3 regions of the Agrobacterium sp. 22094 genome follow, and region 2 is predicted to be linked to each of the others. Evidence: riboswitches for the same ligand, from Rfam matches in the RefSeq annotation. Region 2 holds a riboswitch; each other region holds the start of a gene.

Region 1 (4,967 bases), on a different contig from region 2:
TGGAAGCGCGAGGTCTCGACGACGGCTTCGACCGAAAAGACGTTCCGCAACAGATCCTGCGTCATCACCTCTTCAGGCGTTCCTGACGCCACGATCTTGCCGGTCTGCAGCACGATCAGGTGATCGCAGTACATGGCAGCATGGTTGAGATCATGGAGCGCGATGATGCTGGTGACCGGAAGCCCAGATACGAGGCGCAGAAGGCTGATCTGGTGGTGGACGTCCAGATGATTGGTGGGCTCATCGAGAATGAGTTCCTTCGGCGACTGCGCCAAGGCGCGGGCAAGATGAGCACGCTGCTTCTCACCGCCCGAGAGGCTCTGCCAGGCATCGTTGCGTTTGGCGGTCATCTCTGTGCGCTCAAGCGCTTCATTCACAGCCGCATCGTCTTCCCGCGTCCAGCCTGAGAACATTGACTTGTGGGGAAAGCGTCCCAGCTTGACGACGTCGATGACCTTCAGATTGACGTTCGTCGTGGCGTGCTGCTCGATGAAGGCGATACGCTGTGCAAGAGACTTGCGGCGGATCGTCCTGATATCCTTGCCGTCCAGCAGCACCTGGCCTGAATGGGGTTTCTTCAACCCACTGAGCAGGCGAAGCAGCGATGTCTTGCCGGAGCCATTCGGGCCGAGAAGTCCAAGCATCTTGCCGGGCTCGACCGTGAAGGAAATGCCATCCACGATCGTCTTTGCGCCGACCTTCCACACCAGATTGTCCGCTGTGATACTCATGACGCGCGTTGCAGCCTGTAGAGGATGACGGAGAAGAACGGCACTCCGACCAGAGCCGTCACCACGCCGATGGGCAGAACCTGCTGCGGCACAAGCGTGCGCGAGGCGATATCGGCGAGCACCATGAAGATCGCCCCGGTGATGGCGCAGGCCGGCAAGAGCCGTGCGTGCAGCGGCCCGACGACGAAACGTGCTGCATGCGGAACCACGAGACCGACAAAGCCGATCGTCCCCACCATACTGACGATGGTGGCGGTGATGACTGCGGTCAGCGCAAAGAGAATGATGCGCGTGCGCCCGACATTGACACCGAGTGAGGCGGCCGCCTCATCGCCGAAGGCAAAGGCATCCAGCACGCGCGCATGGAAGAGGCAGCAGATCAGACCGAGACCGACGACGATGGACACGAGACCGACATCCGGCCAACGCACGCCACCGAAGCTGCCGAGAAGCCAGAACATCACGTCGCGGGCCTGCTGGGCATTGCCGGAAGTGGTGACCACATAGGATGTGGCGGCATTAAAAAGCTGAGCGGCTGCAACACCCGCCAAGATCGTTCTGTCTGCGCCACCGCGCGCCCCATTGGACAGAATGGCAACCAGGAAGAATGCCGCAAAGGCGCCGACGAAGGCACCCAGAGACAGCGACACTGCGCCGGCACCGATCCCGAGAATGACGACGGCTACGGCACCGGTCGAGGCGCCAGCGGAAATGCCGAGAACATAGGGCTCAGCCAGCGGATTGCGCAGCATGGCCTGCATGATGGCGCCGCACATGGCGAGGCCCGCGCCGCAGAAGACGGCCACGAGAGCGCGGCTCAGCCTGTACTCCCAGATCACTGCCTCATGGATGCGGCTGATCTCGACCGACGTCCAGCCGAGCTTGTTGGTGATGGCGGCATAGGTGGTAGAGAGCGGAATTGGTAGATCGCCAATCCCGACACTGATGCCGACCACGAGGGCAATCGTCGCGAAGCACGCAAGATAGAGCGCTACGGAGGCAACAAGCCGCCGCATCCCGCTACCTGATCGATCCTTCGCCGCCACCGAACTCACTTCAGGCCGAGGGTCTTCAACTGCCGAGCAATCTGCTCGGCGCCGTAGATCGTCTGAACGCTTGGGTTCATCGCCTGCGCCGGCATGATGACGAGCGCCTTGTTCTTGACGGCATTCATCTGGCTGGTGGCAGGATCGCTATTCAGGAACTTGATCTTTGCATCTGCCTTGTCGAGTTCCCAGCGATTGCGGTCGACCTGCGTCACGACGATCACGTCGGGATCGGCGGCAATGATCGTTTCCCAACCAATGGCCGGAGATTCGGTTTCGGTGGTAATGGCATTGGTGCCGCCCAACAGATCGGCGATATAGCCCGATGGGCTGTTCTTGCCGCCGAGATAGGCGTCAGCCGACGGCGACGGGCTGGAGAACCAGAAGACATAGGAAAGCTTCTTGCCATCCTTCGCCGCATCAGCACGCAATGCAGCTTCGCGCTTCTTCAGGTCGGCGATGACGGCCTGCCCCTTGTCGGCCACGTCAAAGATCTGCGAGAGATCATCGATCTCCTTATACAGCGTCTCCATGTTCCAGAGTTTGGAGCGATTGCCATAACCGGACTTGTCTTTGGACATGTCGTCCAGCGCGCACATGCTGGGCGAAAGATAGGTGGAGATGCCAAGCTTGTCGAAATCTTCGCGCTTCGCCACCTTGCTGGTGGGGCCGACGAGTGTCGGCAAGGCGGCGGTCACAAAGTCCGGGTTCTGTGCCAGGATGGATTCGAAGGTCGGAAACTCGACGGTCAGAACCTTGACCTTGGCGTTAGCCTCGGCGACCTGCGGCAGAACCTTGTTCGGCCAGAAGGCAGTGCCGACCATCTTGTCCTGAAGACCAAGCAGCAGCATGATCTCGGCGCTGTTCTGACCGAGTGCCACGGCACGCTCAGGCGCCTTGTTGAAGGTGACCGTGGCGCCGCAGTTTTCGATCGTCAGAGGATAGGTCGTCGCGGCCGTCGCCGGGGTTGCCGCAAACCCCGCAAATGCACAAAATCCCACAGCCGCAAAAAGACGCTTCATCATCACCCAAGATCCTGTTGAACGCGGCTCCCGCCGCACAATGCCTGCGCCTATAATCACCTCTCCTTGCACAAAACAAGACCGTTTGCTTCATATTATGGTGTCGGGATTTTTCCTGTTGATATCAAGATCAGCCCAGTTCGCGTCGTTGCAACAGCCTATTGACGCACTGAACGAAATGCATACTATATCTGGTATTCAAGGTTCTTCCGATTCTGTCGGAAGCGAAGATGGGAATACGGTGCGCGAAGCCAGCAATGGTGGAGCAATGCCGCAGCTGCCCCCGCAACTGTAAGCGGCGAGCATTCTCTCAGCAGCCACTGAAACATAAGGTTTCGGGAAGGCGAGATGAATGTGACGACCCGCGAGCCAGGAGACCTGCCTTGAGTAAATACGTCCACCGGCGGGGTGCCCGGAAGGTCGCGAATGCGTACGGGATGACCCTGTGCGTCTCGCTTCCCCCATGCCTCCGCGTAGAGCCACTTCGGGGTGAAGTCCTATGATTACGAGTTCAGTCTTTTATCCGTTGGAGTAACCGGCGTCTGAGGCATGGTGCACAGAAGCGTTCGGCGCTTTTGCTACTAAGCCATGCCACAGCACTGTCCGGCAGGCCTCGGCTTTGCGTTCAACCCTGTTTTTAAACCGTCACGCGCCCCGCGGCGCGAGAGCGATTTCCCATGCCTTTTTCCAACGAGGATCAAAATGAGCATCACCGTCTACAGCAAGCCCGCTTGCGTTCAATGCACTGCGACGACGCGCGCACTCGATCGTCAGGGTCTCGACTACACGATCGTCGATGTCTCGACTGACGAGCAGGCCTATGAGCGGGTGCTCGGTCTTGGCTATCGCCAGGTGCCGGTCGTCATTGCCGGCGAGACGCATTGGGGGGGCTTTCGGCCCGACATGATCAGCACGCTTGCATCGTGACGCAGACTATGGCGGGGGAGATCGTCTACTTCTCGACGCGCTCGGAAAACACGCATCGCTTCGTGGCCAAGCTCGACACCCCCGCCCGCCGCATCCCGATCAGCGCTGCTGTGACTCTGCATGTTCCAAGCCCGTTCGTCCTCATCGTCCCGACCTATAGCGGCGAGAACGGCAAGGGCGCGGTTCCCAAACAGGTCATTCGCTTCCTCAACGATGCGAATAATCGAGCAAACCTTCGCGGCGTGATTGCTGCGGGCAATAGCAATTTCGGCGCGACCTTCGGGATCGCCGGCGACATCATCTCCGCCAAATGCGGCGTGCCCTATCTCTATCGCTTCGAGCTGATGGGGACGGGTGAGGACGTCGTCAATGTCAGACAGGGATTGGAACGATTTTGGACACGTTGACACTCGAGAGGCCCCTGAAGCAGTCGGACGCAGCAGTGCTGGATTACCATGCACTGAATGCGATGCTGAACCTTTACGATGAGGATGGCCGGATTCAGCTGGACAGGGACAGGCTGGCAGCGCGCCAGTACTTTCTTCAGCACGTGAACCAGAACACGGTGTTCTTTCACAATCTGCGCGAAAAGCTCGATTATCTTTTGAGTGAAGGCTATTACGAGCAGGTAGTGCTGGACCAGTACGCCTTCAACTTCGTCCGCGATCTCTTCGACCATGCCTATGCGAAGAAATTCCGCTTCCCGACATTCCTCGGGGCTTTCAAATACTACACGTCCTATACGCTGAAAACCTTCGACGGAAAACGGTATCTGGAGCGGTACGAGGACCGCGTCTGTATGGTGGCGCTGACGCTGGCGCGCGGCGACGAGACACTGGCGCGCGGCCTGGTGGATGAGATGATCTCCGGCCGCTTCCAGCCGGCAACTCCGACTTTTCTCAATGCGGGCAAGAAGCAGCGCGGAGAGCTCGTGTCATGCTTCCTGCTGCGCATGGAAGACAATATGGAGTCGATCGCCCGCGGCATCAACTCGGCATTGCAGCTCTCGAAGCGCGGCGGCGGGGTGGCCCTTTCACTGACCAATCTTCGTGAAGCCGGTGCGCCGATCAAACAGATCGAAAACCAGTCCTCCGGTGTCATTCCGGTGATGAAGCTCCTGGAGGATTCCTTCTCCTACGCCAACCAGCTTGGCGCGCGCCAGGGTGCAGGCGCCGTCTATCTCAATGCCCATCACCCCGACATCATGCGTTTCCTCGACACCAAGCGCGAAAATGCCGACG
Region 2 (4,967 bases):
GATCAACAATCTCATCATCTTGAGGAGTCCATGGAGACAGGGCGCCCTTATGCGGAATGCGGCCAAGCTCCACCGCCTGGCGAGCGTTGATGCGCTCCTGCGTCTCCGCCTGCTGCTCGACAAGCGCGACCTGACGCGCCACATCACGGCGCTGAAGCTGGTTCAACGACTTACCATCCAGCAAGACTTCACCGGAGCGCGGTTTTCTCAGGCCAGCGAGCATGGCCATGAGGCTCGTCTTGCCCGACCCGTTGGGTCCGACGATGCCGAGAAACTCGCCGGCAGAAAGATCGAGGCTGATGTTCTTGACGATATCGATCCCGCCCGTTGCCCAGCTTAGGTTGCGCGCTGACAGCATCATGCCGCCCTCCTTCGCTGTGAGAGGATGAGCGCGAAGGCTGGCGCACCAAAGAGCGCGGTAATCACACCAATCGGTAGAACCTGGCCGGCGATGATGGTCCGGGAGAGAATATCGGCTGCGATCATGAAGATGGCGCCGATCAGCGCGGCGGCCGGCAACAGGCGTCCGTGACGAACACCGACAACAAGACGGGCTGCATGGGGAATGACGAGACCGATAAAGCCGATCGATCCGACAATGCTGACCATAACGGCCGTCATCAAGGCAGACGTGCCCGTCAGCACGACATAGACGCGGCGCACGGGAATGCCAAGAGAGGCGGCCGACTCCGCTCCGAAGGTAAAGGCGTCCAGGGCGCGGGCATGCCAGAGGCAGACGATAAGACCGAACATGGCTATGGGAAGGGCAAGCGAGACATCCGTCCAGCGAACGCCGGAGAGGTTGCCGAGCAGCCAGAACATGATGCCGCGCGCCTGCTCCGCATTGGCGGCCTTGGTGACAATGAATGAGGTAAGCGCGTTGAACAATTGCGAACCGGCGACGCCGGCGAGGATGATTGCGCTGTTACCCCGCCCTGCCCTGAGCGCCAGCAGGCTGACAAGCGCAAAAGCTACGAGCGCACCAAGAAATGCACCGAGCGGCAGTGTCAGCATGCCCGCGCCGAAGCCAAGGAGGGCGACGCTGACCGCGCCGGTCGATGCTCCAGCGGAGATGCCGAGAATATAGGGGTCGGCCAGAGGATTGCGCAGCAGCGATTGCAGCACGACACCGGAGACGGCAAGCGCTGCCCCGCAACAGGCGGCAACCACGGCTCGGCTCAAACGATAGTTCCAGATGATCCCCTCATCGATGGCATCCAGTGGATATCCGGCATGCCAGAGGCGATTGGCGACGGTCTTGGCGACAACCTCCATCGGAATGGAGGTTTCGCCAATCGAGGCGCCCAGCCAAAGCGCCACCAGAAGACACCCGGCTGCAATGACGGCAGCGCGGGTGTAAAGAAAGGGAACGGGCATCCTCTTACTTCGCCAGACCAAGTTGGACGATCTGGTCGGCCAGCACCTCGATGCCGTCGATGGTGCGGATCGTCGGGTTCATCGCCTGCGCATCCATGACGACGATATGGTTGTCCTTCACCGCTGGCATCAGGCTTGTGACGGGATCATCTTTCAGGAATTTCAGTTTCACGGCGATATCGTCGGCTGGAAACCGGCGGCGGTCCATCTTGCCTGCGACTATGATCGTGGGGTTGGACTTGGCGATGGTTTCCCAACCGACGGTCGGCCATTCCTCATCACTGTCGATGACATTCTTGATGCCGAGCGCCGACATGATGTAGCCGGGAGCACCATTCTTGCCCGCCACGTAAGGATCGATATCCAGTTCGGCGCTGGAGAACCAGAAGACAGCCGAGAGCTTACCATTCACGGATGCGATCTTCTGACGCGCAGCACCCTCGCGGGCCTTCAGGTCGGCGATGAGCTTCTCACCTCGATCCTGCACGTTGAAGATTTGCGCGAGTTCAGCAATTTCCTGGTAGATCTGGTCCATGGTGAAGACCGAATGTCTGACACCATCGCCGCCGCCCGAATTGTCCTTACCCGTGCAATCGGCAGGCGACGTGTAAACCGGGATACCAAGCTCTTCAAATTGCTCAGGCTTTGCCACAATGCCTTCCGGACCGACATGCCATTGAAACTGAGCGGTTACGAGGTCCGGCTTTTTGGCAACCACACTCTCGAAACTCGGATCATTGTCCGCGAGGCGCTCGACCGTGGCGTTGGCCTCTTCGTATCCCTTGATAACCGGGCCGATCCAGACGGCCGTACCGACAACCTTGTCGGCCAGTCCGAGCAGATAGAGAATTTCCGTGGTGCTCTGACCAAGAGAAACGGTGCGCTGTGGAGCATGCGTGAAGGTGACGTCCCTGCCGCAATTTTTCAGCGTCGAGGGGTAGGTCGTTTCCGCAGCCTCTGCCGTTTTCGGCACGATCGAGAGCGCAGTGAGTGCAGCGGCCAGAAACGCGCCGGTGAAATGAAATGTCATGGTCCGATAATCCCCGAAATCGTCGACGTTGCCGACAAGCAAGACGCCGTCATGTGAGCGCGAATGAAACACTCATTCGACAGCCACGGGAGTGAGACGATCGAGAACGAGGGAAAAAGACAGATGGATGTGAGCGCTGAAGGGCGCAAATAACAATCATGACGTCTCCTGTTCAGGGCATCCCCGCCCGTGACATTGGAATGAACTTATGACGGCAGGTCTCCTGGCTCACGGATGATCGTCTTGCCCGCCTTCCCACGATAATTCGCAGTGGCCTGACGCAGGTGAATGCGCCACGAGTGCTCGACAATCCGCTTACAGTTGCGGGGGCAGCCACGGCATTGGAGATATCCCCTCACCGTGTTCCCTATTATTCCTCACGATCACTCGCTTGGAACCGTCGCCAGCCAGATAGACCTATTTGATCTCGTCCGTCAAGCAAGTCTCTGTAATGTTATTACATATCAAAAACAAGTGGATCATTGTGCTGAGAATAAACAAAATGGCCGGAACGAAGTCCCGGCCATCAAGGGTTTTAGCGAAATGATCTGGTTATGGGAGCGTGTAGGCGATGACATAATCACCCGGCTTCGTCCCCACCGAACCGTGGCCGCCTGCAACCATCACGACATATTGCTTGCCGTCGTCGAGAGCGTAGGTCATGGGCGTGGCCTGCCCACCTGCGGGAAGGCGTGCTTCCCAAAGCTGCTTGCCGCTCGTCAGATCGTAAGCGCGCAGATAATCGTCCACCGCTGCGCCAAGGAAAGCGACGCCACCTTTGGTGATCATCGGACCGCCGATACCCGGCACACCGACCTTGAAGGGAAGTGGCAGCGGCGTCATGTCGTAAACGGTGCCGTTCTTGTGCTTATAGGCAACCTTGCCGGTTCTGAGATCGGCACCGGCGACATAACCCCATGGCGGCGCCTGGCAGGGAATGCCGATCGGGCTCAGGAACGGGCCCATCAGCACGCCATAGGGTGCACCATCATTGCGGTTCAGACCCTGCTCGCTGCCCTTCTCATCCTGACCTCGCGGTGGAATCTGGTCGCGCGGAACGAGCTGTGAGGTGAAGGCGAGATAGGTCGGCATGCCGAACATGACCTGGCGTTCGGGATCGACTGCGACACTGCCCCAGTTGAAGGTGCCAAAATTGCCAGGGTAGATGATCGATCCATTCAGCGACGGCGGCGTGTAACGACCTTCGTAGTTCAGCTGATGGAACTTGATGCGGCAGGCGAGCTGATCGAACAGCGAGACACCCCACATGTTCTTTTCCTGCAGCGGTTCCGGCTTGAAGGTCAAGGCAGATGTGGGCTGCGTCGGCGCGGAGAAATCCTCGGGGATTGCCCCACCGGGTGCCGGCTCTTCGGTCACCGGCAGGATGGGCTCACCCGTCCGACGGTCCAGCACATAGATATCACCCTGCTTGGTCGGGCCGACAAGAGCGGGAACAGATTGGCCATCCGGCTTGGTGATATCGAGCAGCACCGGCTGGGCCGGCACATCCATATCCCAGAGATCGTGATGCACTGTCTGCCGTACCCAGCGGTCCTGCCCGGTGTTTACGTCGAGTGCCACGATCGACGAGGAGTACTTCTCTACATTCTCGCTCCGACCCATTCCGAGCTGGTCAGGAACTTGATTTCCCAAAGGGATGTAGACGAGCCCAAGCGCTTCATCGACGCTGAATACGGACCAGCTGTTGGGAGAGTTGGTCGTATAGGTCTGACCCGGCGGAAGCGGTTGGGTCTGGGTAGGGTTTCCGGAATCCCAGTTCCACAGCAGCTCTCCGCTGTTCACATCGAAGGCGCGAATAACGCCCGACTGTTCCTGGGTGGAGTAGTTGTCATTGACCGCGCCGCCGACGATGATCTTGTTGCCGGCAATGGCGGGCGGCGATGTGGAATAGTAGTAGCCAGCCGGATTGTACTTCATACCGACTTCGAGGTGGAGAACACCCTGATCGGCGAAAGACGTGCAAACCTTGCCACTTTCGGCGTCGAGCGCGATCAGACGAGCATCGGATGTTGGGAGATAAACGCGGGCGGCGCATTGCGAACCGGCCTGAGCGGCTGGATCGGCATAGTAAGTCACGCCGCGGCATGTCTGGTGCTGGCGATTGGGATTCAGGCCGACATTCGGATCATATTTCCACTTTTCCTTGCCGGTCGCCGCATCGATGGCGATCGCCCAATTGTGCGGGGTGCAGAGGAAGAGTGTCTTGCCAACCTTCAGCGGCGTGACCTGATACGTCGTTTCACCAACATCGTCGGGAAGCTTGACGTCGCCGGTTTGATAACGCCAGACCTCCTTCAGATCGCCAACATTGGCAGTGGTGATCTGTGTCAGCGGCGAATAGCGCTGGCCATAGGACGTCCGTCCGTATTGATGCCACTCGCCATCCGGAACAGCGTTTCCATAAGACGGCGCGTTGTTGACGACCTCCGTCGGAAGATTGCCCTCCTGGTCGTGCGGGTCCTGCGTCATCGATACGGCGGCCACACCCATGGAAATGACGACAGCGACCAGAAGCGGGACGGCATTTGCTCCATAGCGA
Region 3 (4,967 bases), on a different contig from region 2:
CGATCGTGGCAAAAGGACGATTGCAGTCGTCGCCTTTCGTCACGCCCACATGCATTTCGTAGCCGGAAAAGGCCTGACCATCGAAGCTGCGCCCTTCGACCGAGACCAGCCTCTTGTCTCCCGTCAGCACCGTTTCGACATTCAGCAACCCAAGCCCATCAACGGTGGAAGGCGGACCTTCCATGCCGTCCGGGTCCGATAAGAGACGTCCAAGCATCTGATAGCCGCCGCAGAGACCAAGCACAAAGCCGCCACGGCGAAGGTGCGCCTTGATGTCGATATCGAAACCGGCCTGCTTCAAGACGGCCAGATCAGCGATCGTCGATTTCGATCCGCAGAGCAGGATGAGGGCGCAATCGCCGGGAATAGCAGTCCCGGGACGCACGCGGACCAGTTCGACATCCGGCTCGATATCGAGCGGATCGAGATCGTCGAAGTTGGAGATATGTGGGAGGATCAGCACGGCGATGCGGATTTTCGCACCGGGCTTCGATTGGCCGTTGCCGGTTAAACCCAGTGCATCTTCGGCAGGCAGACGGGCCGCCTCGGCAAAATGCGGCAGGAGGCCGATGGACGTCCAGCCAGTATGCTCGGCGATAATGCGCATGCCTTCATCGAACAGCGAAGGATCGCCGCGAAAACGGTTGACGATGAAGCCTCCGATCATCGAGGCGTCGTCCGGATCCACCACTGTCTTCGTGCCGACGAGGCTGGCAATGACCCCTCCCCGGTCGATATCGCCGATCAGGATCACGGGAACATCGGCTGCCCGGGCAAAGCCCATATTGGCAATGTCGTTGGCGCGAAGATTGACTTCCGATGCGCTGCCGGCGCCTTCCACCAGCACCAGATCAGCGTGGGTCTTCAGGTGATCGAAGCTTTCCAGCACCCGGGGCATCAGCCCGGCCTTCATCTGTTGATAGTCGGCTGCTTTCGCATTGCCGAGAATTTTTCCCTGAACCACGAGCTGCGCACCCGTTTCGCTCTGGGGCTTCAACAGAACGGGGTTCATGTGCACTGACAGCGGCACACCAGCGGCGCGTGCTTGCAACGCTTGCGCCCTGCCGATCTCGCCGCCATCGGCTGTGACCGCCGCGTTATTGGACATGTTCTGCGGCTTGAAGGGCAACACCGAAAGTCCGCGCCGGGTAAAAGCGCGCGCCAGACCCGCCACCATCAGCGACTTGCCGACATCCGAGCCGGTTCCCTGAAACATGATGGATCTGGCGGCCATGGATCAGTACTCGATGCCGGATTGGGCTTTGACGCCCGCCTTGAAGTGATGCTTGACCAGCGTCATCTCCGTCACCATGTCGGCTGCCTCGATCAAGGGTGGCTTGGCGTTGCGGCCGGTGACGATGATGTGGAGATCAGGACGGCGGCTCTGCAAGGTGGCGACGACCTCCGTCAGATCGAGATAGTCATAGCGCAGCGCAATGTTCAGCTCGTCCAGCACCAGAAGACCAATCGTTTGGTCGGCCATCAGCATCTTGGCTTCTTCCCAGGCTTTCGTGGCTGCCGCGACGTCGCGCTTTAGATCCTGCGTGTCCCACGTGAAACCTTCACCCATGGTGCGCCATTCCACCCGGTCGCCGAAAATCGTCAGCGCCTGCTGCTCGCCGGTCGACCACGCACCCTTGATGAACTGAACGATGCCGACGCGTCTGCCCGTGCCGAGCATCCGAAGCGCAAGGCCGAACGCGGCCGTCGACTTGCCCTTGCCGGGACCCGTATTGACCATCAACAGACCCTTCTCGATGGTCTTTTCGGCCACTTCCGCATCCTGCACGCTCTTGCGGTTCACCATCTTTTTGCGGTGGCGGGCGGCCTCGCTGTCGCTGATCTCGCGTGTCATGATGTCCCATGTCCTTCCGAGCCGTTTTCAGAAGCGGCGACTATAGTCAAAACGCCCTCCTCCGCAATGGAGCCTATGAGAGGCGTAACGATGCCTGCATTGACCAAGGCGCGGCTTGCCCGTAAAGGTAGGGCACTGACGGTCTTTTTCCGGCAACGGGAAAAGCTAAGAGGGAACACGGTTCCGCCCACTCTTCGGGTCAATCCGTGGCTGCCCCCGCAACTGTAAGCGGCGAGCCCACACCGTAAAGCCACTGGATTTCGATCCGGGAAGGCGGTGCAAGGGCGCTCATTCAAGCCGCAAGCCAGGAGACCTGCCGTTTCAGAACAAAACGTCTGCCGGGCGGGGTGCTCCGGTCAGTCGGTCTCGCCGAGTTTCGGTTTGCGCTGTCTCGCATTCCGTCTTCGGCATCCGCACCCCTTGCATGTTTGAATGGCGGAAGCGGATACGGTTTGGATATTACCTCAACATCGTCACGGACCGAAGGATCAACCGACACGCGCGAAGCGTCCGGCCTGGTCGTCTATGTCTGTCGCAGCTGCCGCGACGAGGCGGAGCCGAATGCGGAACCCCGGCCCGGTGCGCTTCTCGCGCAAGCGGCGATCGCGCTTGGCACTGATGCAAATGTCGAGGTGCGCAGCGTCAATTGTCTTGCCAATTGCAAGCGTGGCGCCAGCGCTGCAATGCGCACAGCCGACGGCTGGTCCTATGTGTTTGGCGGTCTGACGCCTGAAAACGCCGAGGATCTGATCACCGGTGCGCGCCTGCTTTCCACCTCCGCCGATGGCCTGATGCCCTGGCGCGGCCGTCCCGATAGTTTGAAGCGCGGCATGGTCGCGCGCATCCCCCCTTTGAATTTCGTCGAGGAGACATCATGACCACGCTAGAGCGCGTTCCCTGCACCATCGTCACCGGCTTTCTGGGCGCCGGCAAAACCACGCTGCTGCGCGGCCTTCTGGAAAAGCTCGATGGCAAGCGACTGGCAATCATCGTCAACGAGTTCGGCGATGTCGGCATCGATGGCGAAATCCTCAAAGGCTGCGGCATCGAAAGCTGCCCGGAAGAAAATATCGTCGAGCTTGCCAATGGCTGCATCTGCTGCACGGTTGCCGATGATTTTCAGCCGGCCATCGAACAGATCCTCAGCCGCCAGCCCAAGGTCGAACATATCCTGATCGAAACCTCCGGCCTCGCACTGCCTAAACCCCTCGTCCAGGCCTTCCAATGGCCGGCGATCAAGAGCCGCGTTACCGTCGATGCCGTCATTGCGGTGGCCGATGGCGCAGCGCTTGCCGAAGGCATGGTGTCGCACGACATGGATGCACTCGCCGCCCAGCGCGCGAATGACGAAGCGCTCGATCATGATGATCCTGTCGAGGAAGTTTTCGAAGACCAGATCGCCTGCGCCGACCTGATCGTGCTGACCAAGGGCGATCTTCTCGATGCGGATGGCCTGGAGCGCGCCAAGGCACACATCACGGAGCATCTGCCAAAGGCTGCGAAGATCGTTGTCGCATCGCATGGCCAGATCGATCCTGCGGTTCTGATCGGGCTCGGGCTTGCCGTCGAGAACGATATTGAAAACCGCCGTACCCACCATGATGATGAAGAAGACCACGATCACGACGAGTTCGACAGCTTCGTCGTCGAGCTTGGCGCAGTGTCAGATCCTGAGGCGCTTGCTCAGCGTATCGCCCAGACGGCGGCATCCGAGAATGTCCTGCGCATCAAAGGCTTCGTTGAAGTCTCCTCCAAGCCGATGCGCTTACAGGTTCAGGCCGTCGGCTCGCGCGTCAACCACTATTTCGATCGCCCCTGGGCTGCGGGCGAAGTGCGCCGTTCGGCGCTTGTGGTGATTGGCGAAAAGGGCCTCAACCGCGAGAAGATCGAACAGATGCTGGCTGCCTGACGCATCATGCATATTCTCGCCACCACATCCTCGTCGCTGGACGACCTGATCGAGCCGGTTGATCTCAACCAGCCCCAGGCGGATGTGGTGGTGCTGTCTTTCTCGTCCAGCGACCTTGCAGGTCTGCAGCGCGCCTGGCCAGACGACTCAGGCGTTTCGCTCAGCGTCGCCAATCTTTCCGAAATGCGCCATCCCATGTCCGTCGACCTCTGGATCGAAAAGACGGCGGAGCATGCCAAGCTGATCCTTATCCGGATTCTGGGTGGGGCGGATCGCTGGCGCTACGGCGTCGATCAGCTGGCGAGGATGGCGCGCAGGCGCGGCATCAAGCTCCTTCTTCTGCCCGGTGAGTGCAGCGAGCGCGACGAAAAGCTCGAGGCGCAATCCACTATCGACCAGACATGGCTCGCCTCGATCCTCTCCTTCTTCCGCGAAGGCGGTCCGGAGAATATGCGCCGCCTTTCGGAAGGCCTTGCCGCCTTTGCTAAAACCGATGTCTGGCCTGGCGTCACGCCGGAACCGCTGCCGAAATCCGGCTTCTATCTCCCGGGTCTTGGCGCCGTGCATGTCGATGACGCCCTCGCGGCTTTTGTCCCAGAAGCTCCAAGACTTCCCATCCTATTCTACCGCTCCATGCTTCTGGCTGCCGATGTTGCGCCGATCGATGCGCTCTTCGAGGCGCTGAAATCCCGCGGTTTCGCACCCCTGCCGATCTTCGTCAGTGGTCTGAAGGATGGCGACGCGATCCGATTTCTGGAAGAAGCGCTCGTACCGCTGAAACCCGCTGCCGTCATCGCAGCCACTGCCTTTGCCAGCCAGACGGATCAGGACGGCAAGAGCCTGTTCGACCGGCTGGGCGTGCCAGTGTTTCAGGTCATCATGGCGACGACCCGGCGCGATGGCTGGGCCGAAAACATGCGGGGCCTCAATCCATCCGACCTCGCCATGCATGTGGTGCTGCCGGAACTCGATGGACGTATTCTGGCAGGTGCGATCTCCTTCAAACAGGCCGATCCTGCCGGTCGCCAAGGGATGATCAATGCTCCCGAGCCAGACCGGGTCGAGCAGGTCGCTCGTCGTATCGCCGCCTTCCTTCGGTTGAAGCAGACTGCGACCGAGGAAAGACGTCTTGTCATCCTCATGCCGGATTATCCCGGTGCCGCACCCGGTCGGACGGGCTATGCCGTGGGTCTCGACGTACCG

The links. Region 2 has a riboswitch for cobalamin ahead of ACTJK5_RS20750 (ABC transporter substrate-binding protein). Riboswitches for the same ligand answer to the same signal wherever they lie in the genome.
Region 1: another riboswitch for cobalamin. It lies ahead of nrdH (glutaredoxin-like protein NrdH); the one in region 2 lies ahead of ACTJK5_RS20750 (ABC transporter substrate-binding protein).
Region 3: another riboswitch for cobalamin. It lies ahead of ACTJK5_RS20205 (DUF1636 family protein); the one in region 2 lies ahead of ACTJK5_RS20750 (ABC transporter substrate-binding protein).

What each region holds. Positions count from the first base shown of each region.
Region 1 is NZ_JBQEPX010000003.1:167,922-172,888, reverse strand. Features, by position in the region: gene ACTJK5_RS15680 (ABC transporter ATP-binding protein) at 1-731, opposite strand, end outside; gene ACTJK5_RS15675 (FecCD family ABC transporter permease) at 728-1,747, opposite strand; gene ACTJK5_RS15670 (ABC transporter substrate-binding protein) at 1,783-2,802, opposite strand; cobalamin riboswitch at 2,984-3,199, shown strand; gene nrdH (glutaredoxin-like protein NrdH) at 3,502-3,726, shown strand; gene nrdI (class Ib ribonucleoside-diphosphate reductase assembly flavoprotein NrdI) at 3,735-4,133, shown strand; gene nrdE (class 1b ribonucleoside-diphosphate reductase subunit alpha) at 4,121-4,967, shown strand, end outside.
Region 2 is NZ_JBQEPX010000006.1:31,093-36,059, forward strand. Features, by position in the region: gene ACTJK5_RS20740 (ABC transporter ATP-binding protein) at 1-361, opposite strand, end outside; gene ACTJK5_RS20745 (FecCD family ABC transporter permease) at 358-1,377, opposite strand; gene ACTJK5_RS20750 (ABC transporter substrate-binding protein) at 1,382-2,407, opposite strand; cobalamin riboswitch at 2,604-2,824, opposite strand; gene ACTJK5_RS20755 (glucose/quinate/shikimate family membrane-bound PQQ-dependent dehydrogenase) at 2,960-4,967, opposite strand, start outside.
Region 3 is NZ_JBQEPX010000005.1:288,227-293,193, reverse strand. Features, by position in the region: gene ACTJK5_RS20215 (cobyric acid synthase) at 1-1,234, opposite strand, end outside; gene cobO (cob(I)yrinic acid a,c-diamide adenosyltransferase) at 1,238-1,855, opposite strand; cobalamin riboswitch at 1,978-2,190, shown strand; gene ACTJK5_RS20205 (DUF1636 family protein) at 2,308-2,733, shown strand; gene cobW (cobalamin biosynthesis protein CobW) at 2,727-3,764, shown strand; gene cobN (cobaltochelatase subunit CobN) at 3,771-4,967, shown strand, end outside.